DNA from 2 places in the Paenibacillus marinisediminis genome. Region 2 is predicted to be linked to the other one. Evidence: riboswitches for the same ligand, from Rfam matches in the RefSeq annotation. Region 2 holds a riboswitch; the other holds the start of a gene.

Region 1 (6,570 bases), on a different contig from region 2:
CAATTCCTTCCGGACGCTCGGTTGTATCGCGCAGTACAAGAACAGGTACGCCAAAAGACGGAGCTTCTTCTTGAAGTCCGCCAGAATCGGTCAGAATGAGATGTGTGTGCTGGTAAAAATTGTGGAGGTCAACAACGTCAAGCGGGTCAATTAGCTTGATGCGCGGATGATTACCAAGCATCTCATGGGCCGGTTCACGAACTGCTGGGCTTAAGTGAACTGGATACACGATCGCGATGTCCTCGAATTCGTCAGCAATTCGGCGGACTGCTCTGAATATGTTGCGATGAGGCTCGCCTTGTGATTCACGGCGATGGGCTGTCATCAGAATAAGTCTTTTACCCTTAGCCCACTCCAAAACCTCATGTTTGTAATTTTGTAATACTGAATATTGAAACACATCTGTTACTGTGTTGCCTGTGACATATATCGATGCATTATTTTTATTTTCTCTTCTCAAATTGTTAGCAGACCATTCCGTAGGCGCAAAATGCAGATCAGCAATCACCCCTGTCAGCTGTCTGTTCATTTCTTCAGGGTACGGGGACAACTTATTCCATGTCCGCAGTCCTGCTTCTACATGACCAACTTTAATCTGCTGCATGAATGCCGCATAGCTCGCCAGGAATGTTGTAAGCGTATCCCCGTGAACAAGCACGATATCCGGCTTCGCTTCTTCCAGAACAGGCTGCAGCCCTTGCAGTACGCGAATCGTGATGTCATTCAGCGATTGACTCTTCTGCATGACGTTCAAGTCATAATCCGGTTTAATCTTGAACACTTCCAACACCTGATCCAACATCTCACGATGCTGCGCCGTAACGCATACGATCGATTCGATATGTTCCTTATGCTTCTCAAGTTCGAGAATCAACGGAGCCATTTTGATCGCTTCCGGCCGTACGCCGAACACGGTCATTACCTTTATCTTTCTCATTATGCAAATCCTCCGTTCCCGATCATAATAATGAGGAGGACTGCCATATTCCGCTAGCAGCCCCAGACTCACATCTAATTATTTACTTATTATACTATTTCGTTCCAAACAGGCGGTCTCCAGCATCTCCAAGTCCTGGTACGATATAGCCATGATCGTTCAGCTTCTCATCCAGCGCTGCCACATAGATGTCTACATCTGGATGCGCTTCTTGCATTGCCTTAACACCTTCTGGTGCAGCTACTAGACACATCAATTTAATTTGCGAGCAGTTGCGCTTCTTCAATACATCGATTGCCGCAATTGCAGATCCGCCTGTCGCCAGCATCGGATCGATAACGATCAATTGACGCTCTTGTACGTCTGTTGGAAGCTTCGTATAGTACTCGACTGGTTTCAGTGTTTCTGGGTCGCGGAACAGACCAACATGACCAATCTTAGCGCCTGGCACGAGCTTAACAACACCGTCCACCATGCCAAGACCTGCGCGAAGAATTGGAATAAGACCGAGCATACGACCGGAAATGACCTTGCACTCTGTCGCAGCAACCGGCGTTTCAACTTGAATCGTATCGAGCTTCAATTCACGTGTAATCTCGTAAGCCATCAACGTGGCTACTTCGTCCACCAGCTCACGAAAATCCTTCGTGTTCGTGTGCTTGTCTCGAATGAACGTTAATTTGTGTTGAATCAATGGATGATCGCAAATGACCAATTTACCCATAACAATAGTTACCTCCGCTATTTACTTATCCGTGATGATTCTTGGTGCATGAATATAAACAGGCTCTATTATAACATCCTTGTGATAGAACTGCACATGTGTTACATCTCTTACACTTGGAATACGAATCAGAGCGTACAAAGTATGCAAGCTTCTGCACATGCTTTATTAGTGGTCATTTTGAAAACGAGTTATACTCACACCAACCAATTTACGCTTCCACAATCCAGCTATATCAACTGTTCCCAACAGTATTCTCTATATAGCTTTAACATCTCGCACGAACGATATGCCCTTTCCTTTATAGAGTTAGCTCTGACATAAAACAATTCGGCTGCTACTTATTGGATAGCGGTGTTATATGAAGGAACCCATAAAAATTATAAATTCACATAAAAAAAGAACCTCCGCAGCACACATTCAATGTGGAATTGGAGGTTCCTTACGCAAAATAATTCGTTATCGATTAATATTTCAGATCAGAGTAAAGAGGGAATTGATCCGTCAATTCGCGAACCATACCTTTTGCCTTCTCAAGCACAGCCGCATCGTGCGGATTCTTGAGCGTGATCGCGATGATTTCTGCAATCTTGACCATTGCCGCTTCATCCATACCGCGGGATGTAGCTGCCGGCGTACCGATACGAATACCGCTCGTTACGAATGGGCTTGTTGGGTCAAATGGAATTGCATTCTTGTTCACGGTAATGCCTACGGAATCAAGCACCTTCTCGGCATCTTTACCTGTGATGTTAATGTTTCGTGTGTCGATTAGCATCAAGTGGTTATCTGTGCCGCCGGATACGAGGTTCAGGCCTTGCGCGATTAATGATTCGGCCAGAACGCTGGCATTCTTCACAACCTGCTTCGCGTATTGCTTGAAGGAAGGCTGCAGTGCTTCGCCGAGTGCGACAGCCTTCGAGGCGATCACATGCATGAGCGGGCCGCCTTGGATGCCCGGGAATACGGCTTTGTCGATGGCCTGTGCCCAAGCCTTGCGGCACAGGATCATTCCGCCGCGCGGTCCACGAAGCGTCTTATGCGTCGTCGTGGTCACGAAGTGCGCGTGCGGCACTGGGCTCGGATGCTCGCCTGCAGCGACGAGGCCAGCGATATGCGCCATATCGACCATGAACAGCGCGCCGACATCGTTTGCGATGGAAGCGAGCGCTTCAAAGTCGATCACGCGAGGGTATGCACTTGCACCGGCTACGATCATCTTTGGACGGTGCTTGAAAGCGGCTTTGCGAACGTCGTCATAGTCAATGCGGAACGTTTCTTCATTGACGCCGTAATCGACGAAGTTGTACAGCAAGCCAGAAGCGTTAACCGGGCTGCCGTGCGTCAAGTGTCCACCATGTGCAAGGTTCATCCCCAGCACAGTGTCGCCAGGCTTCAAAGCTGCCAGATATACAGCAAGGTTTGCCTGCGCACCAGAGTGCGGCTGCACATTAGCGTGCTCAGCGCCGAACAATTCCTTCGCGCGATCGCGTGCGATGTCTTCTACGATGTCAACATGCTCACAGCCGCCATAGTAACGGCGTCCTGGGTAGCCTTCCGCGTATTTGTTCGTCAGAACCGTTCCCATCGCTTCCATAACTGCTTCACTGACAATATTTTCAGAAGCAATCAGTTCGATGTTGTGACGTTGACGGTGAAGCTCCAGATCCATCGCTTTCAATACTTCAGGATCTTGCTGTCTCAGATGATCCACCATAATTACAACCCCTCCCAATAGTTAACTCATATCATATAGTACCTTCTTATTAGATCGCCCCACGATGTGGCAGGCGCAAAGGTCAATCGCACTTCGTCGACGAAGTATTCTCCAATTGATACACAGCCCGTTCCCCGCCAATAAGCTTAGGCCGTGTTCTAGCCATAGTGACACGAGCTGAGCCTATTGATTTGACCGCTGTGCGCAGCGGTACAGCTACATGCCGAAGATGCATGCCAATCAATGTCTCGCCGATGTCGATGCCAGCGTGAGCTTGAATATGCTCTACCAAGCACGGCTCTGCCAATCGGCGATATGCCGCAGCGGCCATGGAGCCTCCAGCCTTGGGCACAGGTACAGCACTTACTTCTACGAGCCGCTCTGCATCGCATGTATCCCGTTCTACGACAAGCGCCCGATTCAGATGCTCGCAGCATTGATAAGCTAGCTTGGCACCGTACTGATGCTTCAATATATCCAAGCCGTCCAATAAGGCATTGGCCACTTCTAACGTGCCGGAGGTGCCGATACGCTCGCCGATGACTTCGCTGGTGCTGCAGCCAATAACGACCAGCTGTCCTGGGCGGAGCCCTGCTTCTGCCGCAAGTGCATGTGCTGCTGCTTCTGCTTCCTGCCTGATGTTATTCAACAATTGCGGTTCATGCACAGTCTCAGTTCCCCTTTCCGTTAGGCCTCGGAATGATATTGATCTTCGATCTGCTTAATCTTACCCAAACGATTGACGTGACGCTCGCCATTACTGAATTCAGTGGACAGCCAAGTCCGAACGATGTCCTGCGCAAGTCCAGGACCCGTCACACGCTCGCCTAATGCAAGCACATTCGTATCATTATGTTCACGTGTCGCCTTAGCTGAGAACAGATCATGTACAAGCGCGCAGCGTACACCGCGTACCTTGTTTGCAGCGATCGACATGCCTATTCCTGTGCCGCAGATCAGAATGCCGCGATCCGCCTCTCCCTTGGCAACCATTTCTGCAACTGGCAGCGCATAGTCCGGATAATCGACAGATGTGGAGCAGTCACAGCCCTTATCGATTACGTCATGACCTAGTTCCTTAACTACGTCAATGATATCCTGCTTCAAATTAACTCCTGCATGGTCTGCGCCGATTGCTATTAGCATGATAGTATCCTCCTTGAATGAAACGGTTAGCCGCAAAGTGCAGCTTAATCTAGTCTGGTTTATAACCCTTTCTCTTATTATAGCTGATTTCATACGGAAAGACAGACAACCAAATAAACAAGGAGAGCCAAGCATGCGTTTCTACACGCATACCCTGCTCTCCTGCCCAGGCGACCGGCCGTATAGTTCGATGCTCCACTGTGGTTTCATCCACGTTCGTCGCCAGTTACATCGAACACTGCTCATTAGCTGTATCATATCCTATTCGGTAAAGAAACTCAATTGCTACTAATTAAAATTTTTATGAAAATCTTTCAACGATCTTAACAATCGCGGCATGAATCTCTTCCGCTGTGAGCTTGTAATCTACTACTGAGCCCCCAAATGGATCCTGAATATCCAGGCTTGGAGCTTGTTGATGCAATTCCCGAAGTCGTGCCATTTCTGCTGGCGTAGGCTGTTCACCCTTTGACAATTTGATCTGCAGTTCAGCAGCCAACGCCGTCATTTCATCCAACGCTAACTCGTCTGACGGCACATCGGCATACTCTTTTAAAGTATACGTCTTATCTGCCGCTTCCGGATACAGGTGCAGTAAATGGCGTTTATGGCTGGTGGTCAACGTTAATATTAGATCCGCCCAAGTCACTATAGGCTCTGATAGCATCTGTGAAGAAAACGATGCATTCTCCATCTGCATATCCCGCAGCACCTTCTGTGCATGATTGGACATCGGTGTGCCGTCCCATGCTGACACTCCAGCGGAGCGCACTTCCATTTCTACGCCCTGCTCCTTAGCAAGATGTCTGAGAATCGATTCTGCCATCGGACTGCGGCAGGTATTCCCCGTACACACAAATAATACGCGTCTCATGCTGTCCCCCCGCTCCAAGTCATTGAATCATGCGAAGGACATTCGTTCACCTGCCCTGCGCATTCTCCTGCTGTTTATTATAACCTAATATTTAGGTGTAATTGTCCTATCCGATCAAGAACAATATCCCGAATGTAAGTAAGATCGCACCGCCTGCCGCTTCGCCGTACTCTCCAATCCGCTGTCCAATGTGGTTGCCTAGTATAAGCCCCACTACCGACATTAGCCCTCCGAACAATCCAAATGCCACGATCGTAGTCCACAAGTCGGACTGAAACATACCGAGCGATACTCCTACTGAAAATGAATCCACACTCACACTTAATGCGAAAAATATCGTTCCTACCCAAGTGGCTGTGCTCATGAAGCCCGACGACTCGCCTTTCAGCGAGTTATAAATCATATGAGCTCCGAGCAGCGCCAGCAATGCACCAGCAACGAAGCCCGTTATTTGCCCTAACATTGCGCTCATCCACTTGCCAGTTAATACACCTACCAGCGGCATGATCAAGTGAAAGAGCGCGATCATAAAGCTGATGCGCAGCATATGAAGCCGCCGCACCCCTCTAAACCCGATCCCTAAGCATAAAGAAAAGGCATCAAATCCAAGCGCGACGGCCATGACGATAATCGTTAACCATTGTCCAATCGGAAATGTAGTCTCCAGCATGGCCCGTTCTCCCCTTGTCCCAGCATCTATACACCTTATGCGGACAAGGGGAGAAACATGACGGCACCGATAATATGGTGCCGTTAGATACGGACGAGACGGTGGCCGGCGGCTTTCACGAGGCGGTTCATCACCGCCAAGCCCATCCCTTCGGCCGGACATGTCTCGGCCAAAATGTATGTGGCGCCTGCGTCGTCACATTGACGCAGGGCGTCATAGAGCAGCTGGGCGGCTTGGCTCAGGTCAGCCAAGCTGCCCAGCTCGACGACGACGTCGGCGCGGTAGCGACTGGCGTGCTCGCTGAAGGCGAGTACGCCAGTCCGTTCTCCGCGGCGCTTAGCGTCGTCGAGGTCGGTCTGAATATAGGCCGACACCGCATCCGCGGAATCGCCCTGCACGAGTGACATTACGCCCTTTGGAGCGTAATGAGTATACTTCATGCCGGGCGACCGCGGCGCTTGCGCGGACATCCGCTTATCGGTTGCCAGCGTCGGAGACGCCG
Region 2 (6,570 bases):
TGGAAGGTTAGCTGCTCTTCCACTGAAGTATAGGCACAATCTGACACAATGGCCTTCACATTCGAAGGCAGCTCTTCACCGCTCACCATCAGCACGGTCGCACCACCCATCGATACTCCGTGCAGTGCTATCTCCGCATCCGTTCCTGTTCGCGCGATAACTTCATCGATCCACTTCATGATATCTTTGCGATCATGCCAACCGAAACCGATATAATGGCCTTCGCTCTGCCCATGTCCCCGGTTATCGGGCATCAGCACGTTCATGCCTAGCTTATCGTAATAGATACACGCATAGGCAACCATATCAAGTCCTCTGCAATAGTACCCATGGACGAGAATAGCCGTTTGATTTGTTGGCTTCTTCGCCTTGATATACAGACCATGCAGTGCCAATCCATCATCGCTCTGAATCGTCAAATGCTCGAGCTCATGTTCAGCAAGCCATTCCTGATTGCATGCGGCTTCTTTTACAGAAGGATCAGTCTGATCCGTATCTGTATTACCAGCCAAAAAAGACTTGCTCGTTCGATGAATAGCCAATCTGTAAAAATAGAAGCTTACTGCAATAATTATGATTAATATTAATGCGATTACAGCAGCTACTCCTAATACGATGTCCATATGTTCTCTACACCTCTATCTCTGCTCTAACAATTATGTCTTATTATACACAAATTTGCCGCTATATTTGTATACATATGACACAACTGAACCCATCAATAGGCTATCGCATACGATGTAATAAATTCCGACAATGGAGGAAATATCCGATGTCCAGCAATGATCATCAGACCCTGCAAAGGCCTGTGCTGTACCAAGGCGATAAGAAGCTGATGTCTCAGTTACAATCGATAAGTGACAACGTTAAGCGAGCGGTTCAACCTTATATGAATCAACGCGTTCAAGTCACGATGCAGGACGGCACAACTTATGAAGGAACGATCGTTGGTATAGATAAATGCCATCTATATATCAGCATGACAACTGCACCAGAACCCACGCCATATCAGACAGGTATGCTGGTCTATCCAAGCCATTCTTCTACTAACGCGTATGCTTCAGCTTATGCACAGGCAGTCTATTGTCAGCAGCCCTGCAGCTATACCAGTAATGAATATGCGATGTCTCCTCTGAACTCGATATACCCTATGTATCGAGGCTATAACAGCTATTATAGCAATGTCATCCTACCGCTTGTATTGTTCGAGCTGCTCGTCATCGTTCTGTTAATGTAACAATGATAGACCGCCCCCATGCACGCTATGATGCTGGAGACGGTCTTATTTGTCTTGATGGTTATATGCGTTCGATTTATGACTAGCAGTGCAATCCAATTAGTTCTTTATGAGGATACCGAAGCAGTCGTTCCCTGATCCTGGTTCTGCTCTCTAACACCGTTTCTGCGCGCGTATGCTATGGCATTTACAAGAAAGAGAATGGACATCGCACCGAACACCAATACCATATACTGCAGTCCAATCGTATCGAGTAACAGACCTGTTGACAGCAGCACAACCTGCATGAGCACGCGATCCAGCATGCCGCGGAAGGAGAAGAACCGGCCGTGCATTTCCTGCGGAATATTGGTTTGGAAGAACGTCGCAATCAGCGGGAAGAAGCAGCCCGCCGCAAAGCCAAACAGCCCGAATGCCAGAATGGATACCAACGGTACATCGGCAAAGAACAAGCTTAATTGCGATATGGCGATCAAGAACCCGAAGAAGAACAATTTCTTCAGCAAACTGCCTTGTCCAGCGATACGCTTCACTAAAAATGCCGCCAAGATAAAGCACACACCCTCGACCGTGTATAAATAACCCTTGATCTGGGCACTCCCCTGAAGTTCACTGATGTTGATAACCATCAGATTGAATGAACCAATAAACAAAGCCGGAATAACAGATAACACAAGCATCATCACCGCAATAGGCATACTCTTTAGCATGGGGATCATTTCTTTGAACGATGCCTTTTCCTTCTGCTTCAACTGCGGCTTCTGCTCTTTCTCATTCACCCTCAGCAGCAGCGTACTAAGCAGAAGCAAGGCATAGGCGACAAATGACGCGACATACAGTATGCTAATGCTCATGACAACTAGTAATGTCCCTGCAAGTGATGTGCCTATTATGCGCGCGATTGTCGACGCATTCATAAATACTCCGTTCAGCGAGATTAATTGCTCAGAAGGTACAATTCGCGGAATGAGCGCCTGTAAGGCAGGAAACATGAAGGAAAGCGACACCTGCAGCGCAATAACGAATACGATCATCCAGAAGATCGAATCATTGGCGATCGCTACGAACATAAAGCAAACGCTGAACAGTCTTCCTATGCCGGAATAAACGAGCACTTTTTTCTTCGGATACATATCCACAACTTTGCCTGCGTAAGGCGCCATGATGACCCCTGCGAGCAAGCCGGTGAATAAGACAAGCGACTTCATAAAATCAGAAGGAACCTGTTGCTGCATAAATTCCAGATTAGCGATAATGGACGTCCACATACCAAGGCCCGCTACAAACTCCCCAGCCAGCACAATCCATACATTTCGGTTGGACCACATTCAGGCTCTCCCCCTTTCTGCTGCTTGCCCATATTGAACATATGTTCCTATCATAACAGCGGAGGATATTTATGGCAAATACTTCATTACATGAGAAAACGTGAAGATCTACTTTCCAATCGTGACCTGCATCGTCAGCAGCATCGTCGGATCCTTGCTCTTATGATTATTATACCGACAATCTACTCTATAGCTGCTGGGCTATGCCTAATGCGGGATTGCCTTCGCTCACGCTCTTGGCCCAATGTGAAAAGGCCTTCGTATGCTCGGTCAGCACACCTGTCACAAATGCAGCATACATCTCGCCGATCGCTCTGCCCGCTTCTGGAAATGGCTCCAGCCCATCTATCGTAAGTACGCCATAGTCGCTGAGCGGCATGCAGAGCAGCGTCTGGTATGGACTCTTGGAGTCGGGATTCAGCTCCCAGTCCTCATCCCTCCGCACTTCTGGGCTGTGGACGATCGCTTGCTTGCGATACGACCGCCCTGCTACCGAGCGGTCTACATGCAGCGTGCGCTCCCCCACATAGTGCTTCGGAAAGCCCGCCGATGCGAAGCGCATCGTCAGCATCGATTCGCCGTGGAGCCATATGCCGCAGCGGTGATGCCCTCCCGGCTTTAGCTTCATATCGATGGCCAGCATATCAAGCATACGCTGCATCAAGAATCCCGTCTCCGTCAGCACGACATAGCAATCGTCGGTTTGCCGCAGATCATTCAGCGTATCCATGAACGTCCTCAGATTCCGCAGTGCAGACAACATCTGCTGCGAGCTGTGCTCGCTCTCCTGTCGAGAGACTTGCAGCTTATCCACCTTATCTTGATACGTCTGCATCCGATCATCCCGCTTCATGATGTCAGTAACCATATCGCTGAATTTTTTATTAATATATAACGTCCGAACAAAATAAAAGATAAGCCCCGCACATATAACGATCGCAAACATCTGATACGACCACGGCGGAAGCTTATCCAACATCCCTTTAATAATCCCTTCCATACGATCGCCCCATCTCCCGCATTTCCATATTGGTACAATCCTATGCGCGAATACGGGCGAACATGCATTCTATGATTGAAATGATCTTGCGTACCTAGGCAGAATGCATCAAACGCTACTTACGATCCTTTATTTTCCAGGAAATATGATAGCTTCCCTCATGATCTTCGGCATCGATGCTTAGCTTGTACTTTCCTTGCTGATCCAGTTGAACTTGAAAAGCTGAAGTTGGAATATCCGTTCCCTGATACGCATACTCCCCATTCTCATCTTCGATCGAGATATTGAGTTTACCCTTGATCGATTCAACTTCCACAGATACTTCAGTAGGCCCCTTAACCGTGATCGTCTTGCCTTTATGACCATCGAAAAACTTGTACGACATCGACATCATCGTATTGGTATTGTTCCCAATAGACCCAATAGTCGTATAACCGTCCGAAGTGCAGCCTGCTAGTGATACCATGAGCAGCAGGCTTAGCATAACAGCAAGTGCTTGTCTCATACCCTTTCTCTCCTCTCGTAGACCATGTTCTTTTTATTGCTCAGCATACATGGGGAAAAATGGGTTTTGTATAACATTTGGCACAATTCAATTAACGGCGCGATGACGATACAATGACTTTTAAACCATTTTCTGTATTGATAATGATTTGGTCATGGTATCATATAATAAGAAAGACCAAGTGCACTAACACTTGGCCCTTACAATTGGCTTGGATGGTCTATTTCCTTTCGAGCTATAATGAAAATAAAACCCACCGTCGGCGCTCAACCTATGGGTGGGTTTTTACTTTCAGGACAGATTGCCATAGCAGTACAATTTTCCATAAAATGCTCCCTTACAATCAAATAAGGCTGCCGCGTAGAGCGACAGCCTTGTTTGGTTTATGCAAGCTTCTCAGCAGCATCAACCGTGTGCTTGAGCAGAGTAGCGATCGTGACTGGGCCTACACCAGCCGGTACCGGCGTAATTGCGCTCGCACGCTTTAAACATGCGTCATAGTCAACATCGCCGATGTTACCTGGATTGTAACCTGCGTCCAAGACGACCGCGCCCGGCTTGATCCAATTCCCTTGAATGAAATTCGGCTTGCCTACTGCCGCTACTACAATATCAGCTTGGCGAACGATATCCGCTAAGTTTGCCGTCTTGGAGTGACAGATCGTCACGGTAGCATTGCGATTCAACAGCATTAAAGATACGGGCTTGCCCAAGATCGGGCTTCTTCCCACGACCACAGCATGCTTGCCTTCAATAGGAAGCTCGTAATAGTCCAAGATCGCCATAATAGCCGCCGGTGTGCAAGACGGGTAATCTGCGAAACCAAAAGCATTTTCAGCAAATCCTAAAGTTGTTACGCCATCTACATCCTTGTCAATGCGAATCGCTTCAAATGCCGCCCGCTCATCGATATGGTGAGGCACAGGATGCTGAAGCAGAATGCCATGCACGCTAGCATCGTCATTCAAAGTGTTTATGGCCGCAATCAGTTCTTCAGTCGTCGTGCTCTCTGACAGCTCAACCCGAATGGACTGCATATTCAGGCGCTTGCACGCATTTCCTTTCATCCGTACATAGGTAGCAGATGAAGGATCTTCACCTACCAATATCGTTGCCAGGCACGGAACGATTCCCTGCCCCGAGAGCCGAGCCACTCGCCCTTCCAGCTTCTCCTTTATGCTTGCCGCCACTCGATTGCCGTCCAGAATCAATGCTTCTGTACTCATCTAATCCGCCCTCTCCTATGGAAATAAACACAAAGAGGCAAGGGGATCACTCCCCTTACCTCTGCCCAGGCGTACGGCTGATTATCTATGTGCTCCCTCATGGTTCCCCATGCTCCGCCAGTCACACATAGTCATATGCTAATCCTATTTTAACAACTGCAACCGTATTATTCAATTCAGATGAAATAAATCTGCTTAACTAATTTCGAGCATTCATGATCCATTATCGACTCATAATCTGTTCACGTTTCGGTCCATTGGACACCCAGCGTACTGGAACGCCAATTACCTTCTCTAGAAATTGAACATACTGCTTCGCTTCCGCAGGAAGTTCCTCGAAGGAACGGATCTGTGAAATATCGCATTTCCAGCCTGGAAGTGTCTCATAGACTGGTTCACTCTGTGCTAATTTCGAAGTTACCGGAAATACCGTCGTCTGTTCATCTCCGATTCGATATGCGGTACATACCGGAATCTCATCCAAATAGCCCAACACATCCAGGTTCGTCAATGCAACCTCAGTTGCCCCTTGAACCTTGCAGCCATACTTGGTTGCTACTGCGTCAAACCAGCCCACACTTCTTGCTCGTCCCGTCGTAGCGCCGAATTCGCCGGCGTCTCCGCCTCGTCTCCGCAGCTCATCAGCAGCCTCGCCTGCTATTTCCGTTACAAATGGGCCTTCCCCAACACAACTCGAATAAGCTTTCGTAACAGCTACGACTCTCGTAATCGCCTGCGGAGGAACACCCGCTCCAACGGCCGCAAATCCCGCTAATGTAGAAGAAGATGTCGAATACGGGTAGATGCCGTGATCCGGATCTCGCAATGCGCCCAACTGTCCCTCGACTACGATGTTCTCTCCTCTTTGCAGAGCTTGGTTGAGAAGCTCCGTCGTATCGCATACAAATGGCTTCAAGATTTCCGCTTGCTTCAGCAATTCCGAAACCATGTTCTCGATGTCAAAAGCAGGCTTGTTGTAGAGGTGCTGCAGGAGTACGTTTTTCGCTTCTAATGAGGTGCTGAGCCTTGAACGAAGGCGTGCCTCATCATATAGATCCGCGACTTGGACCCCAAGCTTCGCATATTTGTCAGAATAAAATGGAGCAATCCCTTGTTTCGTCGAGCCGAACTTACGGTCACCTAGCCGCTCTTCTTCCAGTTCGTCGAACAAGATATGATAAGGAAGCACAATCTGCGCACGGTCGGAAATCTTCAGATTCGGAGTCGGTACGCCACGCTTCGCTAATTCGCCCAGTTCACTTAGCAGGTTGTTA

The links. A riboswitch is a leader RNA that binds a small molecule or an ion and turns the genes downstream of it on or off. The one in region 2 is predicted to bind ZMP and ZTP.
Region 1: it holds a riboswitch for ZMP and ZTP, as region 2 does, so the genes downstream of both, rpiB (ribose 5-phosphate isomerase B) here and ACXX53_RS09190 (bifunctional 5,10-methylenetetrahydrofolate dehydrogenase/5,10-methenyltetrahydrofolate cyclohydrolase) in region 2, are expected to answer to the same signal.

What each region holds. Positions count from the first base shown of each region.
Region 1 covers NZ_JBTGUH010000008.1:160,918-167,487, forward strand. The annotation lists gene wecB (non-hydrolyzing UDP-N-acetylglucosamine 2-epimerase) at 1-937, opposite strand, end outside; gene upp (uracil phosphoribosyltransferase) at 1,032-1,661, opposite strand; gene ACXX53_RS17480 (serine hydroxymethyltransferase) at 2,128-3,378, opposite strand; gene ACXX53_RS17485 (TIGR01440 family protein) at 3,461-4,045, opposite strand; gene rpiB (ribose 5-phosphate isomerase B) at 4,066-4,524, opposite strand; ZMP/ZTP riboswitch at 4,682-4,764, opposite strand; gene ACXX53_RS17495 (low molecular weight protein arginine phosphatase) at 4,826-5,398, opposite strand; gene ACXX53_RS17500 (manganese efflux pump MntP) at 5,505-6,068, opposite strand; gene ACXX53_RS17505 (L-threonylcarbamoyladenylate synthase) at 6,152-6,570, opposite strand, start outside.
Region 2 covers NZ_JBTGUH010000002.1:739,452-746,021, forward strand. The annotation lists gene ACXX53_RS09160 (alpha/beta hydrolase) at 1-623, opposite strand, end outside; gene ACXX53_RS09165 (LSM domain-containing protein) at 773-1,237, shown strand; gene ACXX53_RS09170 (MFS transporter) at 1,345-2,565, opposite strand; gene ACXX53_RS09175 (DUF2905 family protein) at 2,666-2,731, shown strand; gene ACXX53_RS09180 (GAF domain-containing protein) at 2,753-3,565, opposite strand; gene ACXX53_RS09185 (hypothetical protein) at 3,681-4,070, opposite strand; gene ACXX53_RS09190 (bifunctional 5,10-methylenetetrahydrofolate dehydrogenase/5,10-methenyltetrahydrofolate cyclohydrolase) at 4,454-5,296, opposite strand; ZMP/ZTP riboswitch at 5,353-5,431, opposite strand; gene ACXX53_RS09195 (adenylosuccinate synthase) at 5,520-6,570, opposite strand, start outside.